DNA from 2 places in the Gemmatimonas sp. genome. Region 1 is predicted to be linked to the other one. Evidence: riboswitches for the same ligand, from Rfam matches in the RefSeq annotation. Region 1 holds a riboswitch; the other holds the start of a gene.
The links. Region 1 has a riboswitch for cyclic di-GMP ahead of RMP10_RS16785 (Ig-like domain-containing protein). Riboswitches for the same ligand answer to the same signal wherever they lie in the genome.
Positions count from the first base shown of each region.

Region 2: linked by a shared signal. The riboswitch ahead of RMP10_RS18020 (hypothetical protein) and the one ahead of RMP10_RS16785 (Ig-like domain-containing protein) in region 1 are both predicted to bind cyclic di-GMP.

Region 1 covers NZ_JANPLK010000067.1:9,520-15,224, reverse strand. The annotation lists gene RMP10_RS16790 (hypothetical protein) at 1-196, opposite strand, end outside; gene RMP10_RS16785 (Ig-like domain-containing protein) at 506-2,452, opposite strand; cyclic di-GMP riboswitch class I at 2,496-2,592, opposite strand; gene RMP10_RS16780 (hypothetical protein) at 3,588-3,821, opposite strand; gene RMP10_RS16775 (hypothetical protein) at 3,908-4,117, opposite strand; gene RMP10_RS16770 (TSUP family transporter) at 4,259-4,573, shown strand; gene RMP10_RS16765 (hypothetical protein) at 4,879-5,705, shown strand, end outside.
Region 2 covers NZ_JANPLK010000072.1:67,405-73,109, forward strand. The annotation lists gene RMP10_RS18000 (serine/threonine-protein kinase) at 1-920, opposite strand, end outside; gene RMP10_RS18005 (hypothetical protein) at 1,094-1,714, shown strand; gene rpsL (30S ribosomal protein S12) at 1,890-2,306, shown strand; gene rpsG (30S ribosomal protein S7) at 2,303-2,773, shown strand; cyclic di-GMP riboswitch class I at 2,978-3,067, shown strand; gene RMP10_RS18020 (hypothetical protein) at 3,105-3,890, shown strand; gene RMP10_RS18025 (hypothetical protein) at 4,206-5,486, shown strand; gene RMP10_RS18030 (glycosyltransferase) at 5,483-5,705, shown strand, end outside.

The DNA.
Region 1 (5,705 bases):
GTGTCTTGACGGCGACGATGCCGAATCGGGTGGCGGAAACTGATCCGTCGATGGCGAGGAGCCGAATCGACGGATTGCGGCGAAGCACGTCCTCCTCAAAGCTCCAGTCGTCACTGATACCCATCCCCACCAGATGGGTACACGTTACGACGGCCCGGCCCGGCATGACGTAACCACCGTCGATCGCTCGACCCACGCGAACAAGGTCGGTCACGGGTTGAGGTCGGACACTGGCGAGACTGACCTGCGCTAAGGGTAGCTGATTGTTGAGCTGTGCCATCTTTTGACTGACTGGGAATAAGGCATTGACCCGGCATCACCTGGCTAGGTCGTAAGCACACCGAGAGAGAATATATCGCGCGCCGGAGCTCGCGCGTTGGCCAAGCGGGTGCTTACTCACAAGCTCGACCTTCGCCACAGCGAAGGTCGAGCTTGCTTTGAGACACCGCATCGGATCCTGATGGCGATCGATCAACCAACCGCTAGCTACATCCGATCTGTCGAACTAACGTGCCGAGCGCCAGAAGAAGTAGCGGTAACCGGTGGTGTACTGCTGATTGAACTGTTTTGAACCGGGAAGGAACTGACCCCGAACACCACCGTTAAACACCGAGTCAGCCTTCTGCTTGAACGCCGCTTCGCCTGTCTGCGCGTAAACCCATGCAAAGCTGTTCACCACTAGGTTATTAAGCTCGGCATACGAATTGGGATCAGTCGAACTCGGTGGGCAACCTGGCGCGTATTCGACGGCCTGTGTCGCCACTTTCCACCGGCTCCACATGTAATCGGTGGACTTTCTGACCTTGAGCAGAATCGCCGCGTTTGCGCTGTGATGCGTGAATGCCTGAATCAGTGCTTCGTTGAGCATGCCGTCCATGTACGTCAGCGATCCACTGTTGGGTGAGCAAATTGCAGGGTATCGCCACGCACCGTCATCCGCCTGCAGGCCCAGGATGGTCGACACAAGTGTCGAGATTTCAGCAGATGTCGCGGTCGCTTCATTGCCACGTGCCTGCAATCGCCAGCCCCACAGCTGCGCCATCAGCGTACGAGCCAGAATACGGGACTCGATGTCCGGGTGGCCCACAATTCGGGCGTTGTCACGGAAGTAGCGCAGTCCTTCGGATACACGGCCCACCGCAAAGCGCGATTTCTCATCGCCGGTCAATTGGTAGTGAATGGCGATGCCATCCATCTGCGACCAATGCGGTGACGTCCCATAATTGTTGGCCTCGAGATAGTTGGTGCGATAGGCGAGCATCTGCCGCGTGCCTCTCACCCAGTACTCGGGATTTCCGGTTCGCACCCAATGCGCATAATAGACCTGAGCGCGATCGTAGTAGTTCTGCTCCCATACATCGCCAGACTGCGCCCAATGCTGATCGGCGTACGTCTTGAAATCGACGTCGAACTTCGCCGCGAACGTCGAAATCGAAGTGGTCGCGGCCACAGTAAGCGTTGGCCCAACCAGATTTGTCCGCACGAGGTAGTCCGGATCCGACGGCAGAATCAGCCCGCTCGGAAGCGATGGATTGTCCGTCTGTGCCGGCAAATCAGCCAGCGTGCGTGTCGATCCGAGCACGATTTCGGCCGCGACGTTCGTTCCGGCCGAGAGCGTGTACGGGAACTGCACCAGGATTGTGGCGAGCGATCCATCCGGATGGCGCCCGCGCAGCGAGGAGACGAAAATCCGCTGCTCTGTTCCGGCCACGAACACGCGAACCGAACCGAGATCGGTGTCTCGCAAAGCACCGGGGATCAGCGGAATCCCGCTGGAAACTAGAACAGTGCCGGAACCGGCGGATGTGCGCGTGAGCAGCGCCGCGATGCGCGTGCCGCCGACTGGCGGTGGCGGTGCGACGGTTGCGGTAACCGTTACCGGAAGTTCCCCGATCGCCCCAAGCGCGTCAACGACGCGAATCCTGGTCTGGCCCGCCGTGAGCGCCGTAATAAGACCAGTGGCGCTTACAGCAGCGATCGAAGGATTCAGCGAGGTAAAGGAGACGGAGCCAGCGGCATTCTGCACGACCGTGCGAGCCGTGTCTCCCACGGCCAAGCCAAAGCCTGCCGAATTAAACCGAAGTGCTGCGGGCCCCGTGCCCACAAACACGTAAAAAGAATCGGTGCCCGCTGCCGTGCGCGCGGTGACATAAGCCGCACCATTGGCGACTCCTGTCACTACGGCGTACTGCCCGCCATTTTGCTGGGCCGCGACGGACGCCACGGTCGCATTCGACGACCGCCAGACCGGTTGGGTCGTCGAGCGCGATTTCGTTCTCGCGGCGGGCGATACCCATAGCGTCGTTTGTTGCCCGATTGACATCGTCGTTGCTTCACGCATCGTTGCCGATGCGACGTCAACGGCAATCGCTTGCGATTTTTCTGGTGCAGTGATCGCCGTTTGGTCAGCGCAGCCACTGATCAGCAAACCTGCACTTATGGCAAGGATCATCCTGTCGGCACTCCAATTTCGTCCCACCTACCCTCCAGAGCGTTTTGGCGGCTCGACCGGCACGGCGTCCCCCTGAGGGTTTTCGCCGTAGCCTCGTAGCTTTGCGTCGCCGACTTTCGTCGCCTATGCCGTATTTCGGCCCACAGGGCAGGGCTCCGATAGCGGAATCCTGAACCGACCTGAACCGAAGGGTTGACGAATGCCACGGCAGGTGGCAACCAAGCAATCCCGTGGCGTGACGCCAACCACAAACTGAGTGACTTTCTGCAGGAAAAGTGGGTCCGAAATCACAAGGGGAGGTTATCGCGAGCTCTCGTAAGGAGTTGCACTGTCCCAACTTCACGTCTCCGCAAGAAACTACATTTCTCCTCCGGCGACCGAACCCTCGCTGGACATTCTTTAACAAGAACGTTCTTCCGTCTGACCCAAAAAACAACCTCACGCGGCCTTTCGAACGAAGCCGCACGAAAGTTCAGTTTATCCGACCTCGTCAACATTTACGAGCTGCTGTGTGAGAGAAGCTACCGTAGAAGATTCTCATTTTAAGGGCGCGGGGGACTCTTTGCGGACCATGACTCGGCAAGCGCCGATTTCGCTAGATGGCGCCCGCCCGTTTCGCTCCAAGCCGATCACCCATTTCGGGCGAAACCGATCCACGGTGCGCTGAGCCCACGGCATCCGACTATGGCCTACGTTTTTTGACCGTTCATTCGAAAAGACGGGGCGCCCGCAGAGGGAGACTCCCCCCCCGCTGCGACGCGAGCGTTTGTTCGATCAGCATAGCGAGTCCGGTTTGGAGAGGGCGAGGGGTGATCATCGACGAACAGATCCGTGAGGGTCGTGTCGTAGTAGCGAGGCCCGCGGATATGCCCGTGCGACGCGGCGGGCGCGTCGTGATCGCCGACGATTCGAGCGGGACGGTCCCGAGGTTCGCGTCGAGCATCGAATTGACGGAGCGAGAGGCGACGGTGCCGGCCGCGACGGCGCACGCGCACGTCGCTTTGAGGCCGAAAGCGTCGTCGCGGCTGAGCAGCGCAACCAGGCCGAGACAGGCGCGACAGCTCTGCTCGGGATGCGGTAGCCGGCGCAGCGAACCCTCGATGACCTGGCCGGTGGCGGGGCCATTGCTCGCGCCCTACGCGATTAAGCGCGACGGCGACCACTCGAGCGGGCGTTGATGCGCCCTCGGCTGCGCTGCACTTGGCTTGGCGGCGTACCTGCACAGCAACTCGAGCACCACGAACGCACCGATACGGTCATCGATGGCGTGTGACACTTTGCGGATGTTCAGCATCTCTATGACGCGTGCGTCGATCACGCCAGCTTCGCTGATTTCGAGATACGCCATCGCCTCGGTTTTGTTCTTCACAAATGTCGACCTGCAGGTCAGTGATCTTCGACGCGTCCTCGCGCTCTGCCGGCTTGACCAGGTGATTCGGCTACGCGCCGATCACGTCAGCGTTGCGTCTGATGAAACGCATGCGCTGCGCGGCGAGTACCTGCGGATTCCAGCCGCCGATTAGGTCGAAGTAGGTAGCCGTTCTCGTCGACGCAGGTGACGATGACACCGATCTCGTCGATATGACCGGCCATCAGAATAGTCGGGCCACAGTTGCTGCCTACGCTGGCGAGGCTGTTGCCGATGACTTCGGCCTTCGCGGACAAGAACGTGGCCGCTTCGGCACGCTAATCGCTGGCCGACGCGCCCTGCTAGCCCAGCGGACCGGGCGTATCGAGCAGGCGCTTCAAACGCACTACAGACAAGTTGGAAAGCATCCGTGAAAAAATGGCGCTATTCTTGTCCTGATGATCCCCCTGCTGATCGTCATCGGAGTCGGTGCCAGCGTGCTCTCCGATATCTCCGGCATCGGCGGCGGCATCCTCATGGTGCCGCCGCCGATTCACCTGGCCAAGCTGCCGTCGCAACGGGCCGGCGTCGCGTCACTCGCAGCTTTCGTACTGCCTCTGAGCGCTGCCCTCGGAGCGTCGACGTACTACCGTACCGGCCACCTGCAGATCAAGGACGGCCTGCTCATCGCAATCGGCATGACCGCCGGCGCATTCTTCGGCGCCCAGATCGCCATGCACGTTGATGCCGTGGTCACGTTGATGCCGTGGTGATCATGGCGGACGTTCGCGGTGCTGATGGCGGGGATGGCGGTCAAGCTGTGCGTGGAGTGATGTTGAATTAGCTCCCCTCGATCGCCTGCAGAATGTTGCCGTGCTAACTTGTCAAGCGGAGGCTTCTCTGCCAAAAGTTTGGCGATTTGTTGTCGCCAAGAGGTTGGTCAAGTTCCGGTCCGAAGGTGTTCACTAATGTTCCGCGCTCTGGAACCTTTGTGCAAATTCGGCAATTCAAGCTGGTTAATCGTTGATTCCGCGAAGCTTCGCCTTCACGGTTAGGGACCATCTCAAGGACTGGGCTCATGAACATACAAGAAGCGCGACTGACGATGGACGAACTCTGCCGCGATGCGCAGAGTGTGGCCGACCAGCTTCTGGCGAGCATGCCGCCTCAAGCGGGTGCGGCAGCTAACGAATTGGCCGACTTGATTAAGCGAAACATGGTCGGAGCAAAGTACCACCAAATTCCGGAGCAGGCGTTTCGCTTTGAGTCAGAGATGCCGTCCTTAGCTCCAATCGTTGCAGCGCAACTGCTTGCGCAACTCGGCAAACGTTACGCAGATGAGAGGATCCCAACATCAATCATTCTGCAGATGACACGGCAGGGAAAGAGGATTTTGGGCAATCTAAGAACAGCACAGGCGAGTGATATCAGTTTCCAAAATGATGCTTTTCAAAAGGACTTGGCGATGTGCATCGGTGAGGCTTGGCCGTGCGTTGCTCAGGTAGTGGAGCGCACCGCTGGCATTCCCCGTCGACTGTTTTTCAAAGGAGATCTGCGGCAGGCGCTTACGCTAGGCCGGAATGTCCTCGGAGATATGAAGGTGAAGCCCTATTACGAAATTCACACTCATACGCCAATGTTGGATGGCTTTACAAAGGAAGGTTGGGACCAGTGTTACTTGCTCGTAGCGGACCTCTTAAGCGCGGATGCCAAATGTCTCGGAATGCTCGGCGCGAGCTGGTTCTACGATCCAGACGTATTGCCGATCAGCCCGAGGCTGGCTTATCTCCGCGAGATACCTGAACAAGGGGGAGCCTTCTTCCTTCGCTGCGGGTCAAGCGAAAAGGACGCAGGCCTCGCGACTAGTACCTCGGCCACTCGACGCGAGGCGTTTGAAAGTGGTAG
Region 2 (5,705 bases), on a different contig from region 1:
ATTCCGCCGACCAGCATCGCCGCGCGCGCCCCGGTCCGAGAGCGCGTACGGCGTATGGGCAGGGCCGGGCCGCTCGACATCGGCGGCAACGCTTCGAGCTCGGCGAGGAGCGCCCGCGCCGATGCCGGCCGCTTGTTGGCGTCCTTCTCGAGACACTGCATGATGAGCCGCGAGAGCGGCTCGGGAATGTCGGCGTAGGAGAGGTGCGGTGCCGCCGGCATCTGGGTGAGCTGGGCCGCCAGGGTCGCTTGTGGCGAGCTCCCCGAGAACGGCGAACTGCCGGTGAGCAGTTCGTACGCCAGCAAGCCGACGCCGTAAATGTCGACGCGGTGATCCGCTGCCGGATCGGCCGCCAATTGCTCTGGGGCCATGTAGGCCGGCGTCCCGATCGCCATGCCGGTACTGGTGCCGCCGTGTACGGGAATCGACGCGCTCAGCGCCTTCGCCACTCCGAAGTCCGTGACCAGCGCGTGCATCCCCGTCGTCAGGATGTTGTCGGGCTTGATGTCCCGATGCACCACCCCACGCTCGTGCGCGTAGGCCAGCGCGTCGACCACGTCGTGCAGGATGCGTACGACATCGCGCGGTGCGAGACGCTTCGCCTTGTTCAACGTGCCGCGTAGGGATTCGCCTTCGATGTACGGCATCGAGAACCACAACAACCCGTCGTCGTCGCCGGCGGCGAGCAACGGCACGATATGCGGATGCTGCAGTTGCGCCGCTAGCTGAATCTCGCGGCGGAAGCGCTCCACGTTCACACCGGCCGCCAGCTCGGGCGGCAGCACCTTCACCACCACGCGGCGCTGCAGGGCGCGTTCCGTGGCCACAAAGACACGGGACATGCCGGCGCCGCCGAGTTCCCGTTCGATCAGGAACTCGCCGTCGAGGGCGCGTTGGAGTCGGGCTTGGAAGTCGCTCACGGCATACTCACGGAAAACCAATGGTCCGGTGTGGTCACTGCGCGTCACCCTCCAGTCTACCACCGGAGGTGACTCGGGACCTGATTCGCGCACCTTCCTACCCTCAGGTACGTTTCCCCGGTCCCGCTGTTAAGACACCCGCAGGAGCCGGCAGCGATGCCGCGGAGTTCCCAATGCGTACGTCCAAACGTCTGCTGGCGATTCACCGCTATGCCCGGCGTCGTGCCCCCGTGGTGCTGTCCGCGATCGTCTTGCTCACCGCGGTGACGGGCTGCGCGAGCACGTCCGCCAGCAAGAGCGGGGACTTCGGCACCGGCAGCGTGCAGACGGCGATTATTCAGAACGCGCAGGGCGCCGCGACCGGGATCAACATGGTCTCGACCACGGAGGTCAATAGCGCGCTGATCAACGCGCCCGTCGAGAAAGCCTGGGCGGCACTGCAGGAAGCCTACGCCACGCTCACGATTCCCGTCACCGAGTTGAACCAGCAGACGCGGACCATCGGAAACAACACCTTTCGGGTCCGGCGCCGCATCGGCGATGTGCCGACGATGCGGGCGCTGGATTGCGGTGGCGACTCGGGGATGCCTAACGCCGAGACGTATCAGCTGCTGCTGACGGTCAAGTCTCGGATCATCCCGAACGACGCCGGCGGCAGCGTCGTCCAGACCACCCTCGAGGGAACGGGGAAGAACGCCACCACGGCGGCCAGCAGCGATGTCCGCTGCTCGTCGATGGGCGCCCTCGAAAAGAAGATCGCCGACCTGGTCAAAGCCAAAGTCGCGGCCAAGTAGGCGGCTCGGCCTGCCGAAGCTTGCCACCCCCGGTTGACCCACCCGCCGACCCGGACTAAGCTTAGGGTTCTGTTCCGTGCCGCCGTGGCCTCCTGTACCTCTGGCTGCGGCGATCCACGTAGATGTCGGAGTTCGAACACCCGGTCGGTCAGGCCGTCCGGGCAACCATACTAGAATGCCTACGATCAATCAGCTGGTCCGCCGCGCCCGTAAGGACGTGGTGGAGAAGTCCAAGGCGCCCGCGCTGAAGAGCAATCCGTTCAAGCGTGGCGTGTGCACGCGCGTCTACACCACGACGCCCAAGAAGCCCAACTCGGCGCTGCGCAAGGTTGCGCGTGTTCGTCTCACGAACCAGCTCGAGGTGACGGCCTACATCCCCGGCGAAGGACACAACCTGCAGGAGCACTCGATCGTGCTCGTGCGTGGTGGTCGTGTCAAGGACCTTCCCGGCGTGCGTTACCACATCGTTCGCGGCACGCTTGACGCATCGGGCGTCAACGGCCGTAATCAGAGCCGTTCGAAGTACGGCACCAAGCGCCCCAAGAAGGGCGCCGCGGCTGCTGCAGCCGCCAAGGGAGGTAAGAAGAAGTGAGCCGCCGCAAAAGCGCAGTAAAGCGCACCGTACTTCCTGACGCTCGCTACGACAGCCAGACCGTCTCGAAGTTCATCAATAACCTGATGATTCAGGGCAAGAAGTCCACCGCCGAAGGCATCTTCTACGGCGCGATGGACATCGTGGAAGCCAAGACCAGCCAGCCGGGTGTGGGCGTGTTCAAGCAGGCGTTGAACAACCTCAAGCCGGTGGTCGAAGTGAAGAGCCGTCGCGTCGGCGGTGCCACGTACCAGGTGCCGGTCGAGGTCCGTCAGGATCGTCGCTCCGCCCTCGCCATGCGCTGGCTCATCGGGTATTCGCGCGACCGCAACGAGAAGTCGATGGCCGAGAAGCTGGCTGCCGAAGTGCTCGCTGCAAGCCGTGGCGAAGGCAATGCGATCAAGAAGAAGGAAGACACGCATCGCATGGCTGAAGCCAACAAGGCGTTCGCGCACTATCGCTGGTAGCAACGCAGCGATTGGCTGTTGGACCAAGGTCGGGTCACACAGCCGGCACGATTATTTCAACTGCCTCGGGATATCCCGGGGCAGTTGTCGTTTCGGTGCTGGCATCGTCACAGTTTCGGCCTCGTTGTTTTACTGACGGCATGAAGCGTTGCCCGCCTGAAGTGACCGCGTCAACTTGATGTGGTGCGCTGCCTCACTACCGAGGTCGCGAAACGGCAAACCCGACGGAAGTCGGGGACGCAAAGCTTCGGGGCTTACACGTGGTCCGCCACGTCAGCCGGCCGAGTTACCGAACGAACCCGCTCGCGGAGTTGCAGTGCTCAATCGCGCGATGTCGCACTCCCGACTCATGGCCCTCTCTGGGGCGATGCTATTGCTGGCATCCTGCCGGTCGGCCAACCCGACCACGGCGCTGGATCCCAACGGTGGCAGTCGGGTGTCTCTGGATGCGATGGTCTCCGGACCATCGATGCGTAACGACGCGGCGTCGCAGCTGGCCGTGCTCCGCTACGCGAATCGCCTTCCCCGGATCGACTTCCCGACCGTCCGCCCGGAGTGCCTGACGCAAGGCGAAAACTTCGGGGCGTGGACCGTGCGCTTCGACGGATACGGCTGTGTGGCCGTGGACGGCGAAGGACGGCAAGCGTCGCTCGCGATGGGCCCCAGGGCGGCGCAGAAGGACTACATGACCCACGCGCCGATGGTACTCGGTCCGCAGTACGGCAGCCGCCTGGTGATGCATACCCGCCTCGAGACGACGGCACAGCTGCGCAACGGCACCCCGAACCCCTGGGAAGTCGGGTGGGTCATCTGGCAGTACACCGACGATCAGCGCTTCTACTACTTCATTCCGAAGCCCAACGGCTGGGAACTGGGTAAGCGCGATCCCGCGTACCCGGGCGGTCAGCGATTCCTGGGCTCAGGCTCGGAGCAGACCTTCCCGATCGGCCGGACCTACGACGTCACGATCGTTCAGGTCGATGCCGCGATTGCGGTGTTCGTCGATGGCCACGAAATCGTCCGGCTCCGCGACCAGGAGAGCCCGTATCGGAAGGGGCGCATCGGCATCTATGCCGAAGATGCGACGGTCAAGGTGCACTCGGTGCGGGCGCTCTAGCCCGCGCCTCGCCGCCGCTTCGGTTGCCAGATGATGGCCCTATCACTTATGCGGCATCGTGTGGCATGGCCTGAAGGCGAGCTGAGACCAGGAATCCGCTTGCGGTGACCTTACCCGCGTTTGTGACGTCTATCGCAGAACGTCACACCGCTGGTATTGTCATGCACTCAACATCCCGTGAACCGGCGGACCCAGCCTGGGGTCGCCAGATCCGACTGCTAGGATTCGGTTCACGGGGGATCTCTGTCCCCAGTTCCATTGCCGCTCTTCTCCGCATCTCCGGAGCCGTCGCGCCGCCGCGTTCGGGCATCGAGAGTGACCGTTCTGGTCGCGCTCGTCTGTCTGGCTGCGGCGTCGGCTCGCGCTCAGGGTACTCCTGCCGAGCGCTACAACGCCGCCATGAACGTGGGCTACGCGGCGAAGACGCGCGGTGATACCGCGGCCGCCCGATTGAGTTTCGAGCAGGCGCTCGCGGCCGACACGAGTCAGGCCATCCCTCGTATCGAACTCGGGTACCTCGCGCTCGCTGGCGGTGATCGACCGCGCGCCGCGGACTTCCTGCGACAAGGCGTCGATCGTGATCCGTCGCGCCCCGAAGTTCATCGCCAGTTGGGATACGTGCTGATCAGTCTCAAGCGCACGCGCGAAGCCATCACGGCGTTCGAAGGCATCGCGAAGACCACCAGCGGGCTCACGCCGGTCGATCATCTGGCGCTGGGCTATCTGTATGACGATGTCGGTCGTGAGAAGAGCGCACTCGCCGCATTCAAGGCGGCGTCGCTGGCCGACGACACCATCGTTTCGCTGCCCGCGCAGCGCGCGTTGCGCGTGAAGCAGGGACCTGGCACGTCGTACTTTTCCGAAGGTTATCTCGCGCCGTTCTACCAGACGCGATTCAAGAACACGATCGCCACCGGCTTCACGCGCCTCGGTATCGAGAGCGGCAGTTCCTGGGGGCAGGCGGCGTACACATCGCTGCGCGTGACGCGCGATTCGAAATCATCGGGCGGACTTCAGTCGCGCGTGCTCAGCGACAATGCCGCGATTCTCGCCGGTGGTGTGCGCGTACGCCCGGCGCGCGGCCCGATCTGGTTGTACGCTGAAGTGGGCAGTGCCCGCTCGTTGTTATCGGGTGCGGAGAATAGTTGGACGCGCGACATTCGCGCCGGTGCGTATGTGATCCTCGCGCACGAACTCCAGCTTCGCGACGGCTCCAACGTGCGCCTGCTGACCGACCTCTCGGGTGACGTGAGCTGGTACGAGCGCTTCGACAAGAACGTGATCGGCTACATGCAATTGCGTGAAGGATTCCGCGTCGGCTCACTCGCCACCAAGGCCGTCGATTTCTTCGCGCGCGGGTGGGTGGGGTACGACAGTCGCGCCGACTTCTTCAATCGCGCGGCGGAAATCGGTGGCGGCGTGGCGCTGCGGCCGGGACACGGTTTCGTGTTCCTCGCCGAAGGCATCGCCGGCCGCTACATCATGGAACCCCCGGCGAGTACCAACCGGCGGTATCAGGACTGGCGCTTCACGGCGGTCTATGGGTGGCGCACGCTCAAGCCGTTGCATGACCCGACGACGGGAGACCGCAAGTGACGAATTATGAAATGGCGATCGCGATCATCGCGGTGTTCTATGTGATCTTCGCGCTCGACGACCTGTTCTTCGATATCGTGTACTGGCTCGGCCGCATGTTCAACTGGTGGGAGCGGCCGGTCGTCACCACCAAGGAGCTGAAGGACGTCAGCGAGTGGCGCATTGCGATCGTCACGCCGGCCTGGAAGGAGCAGGATGTGATCGCGCGCATGTTGATGT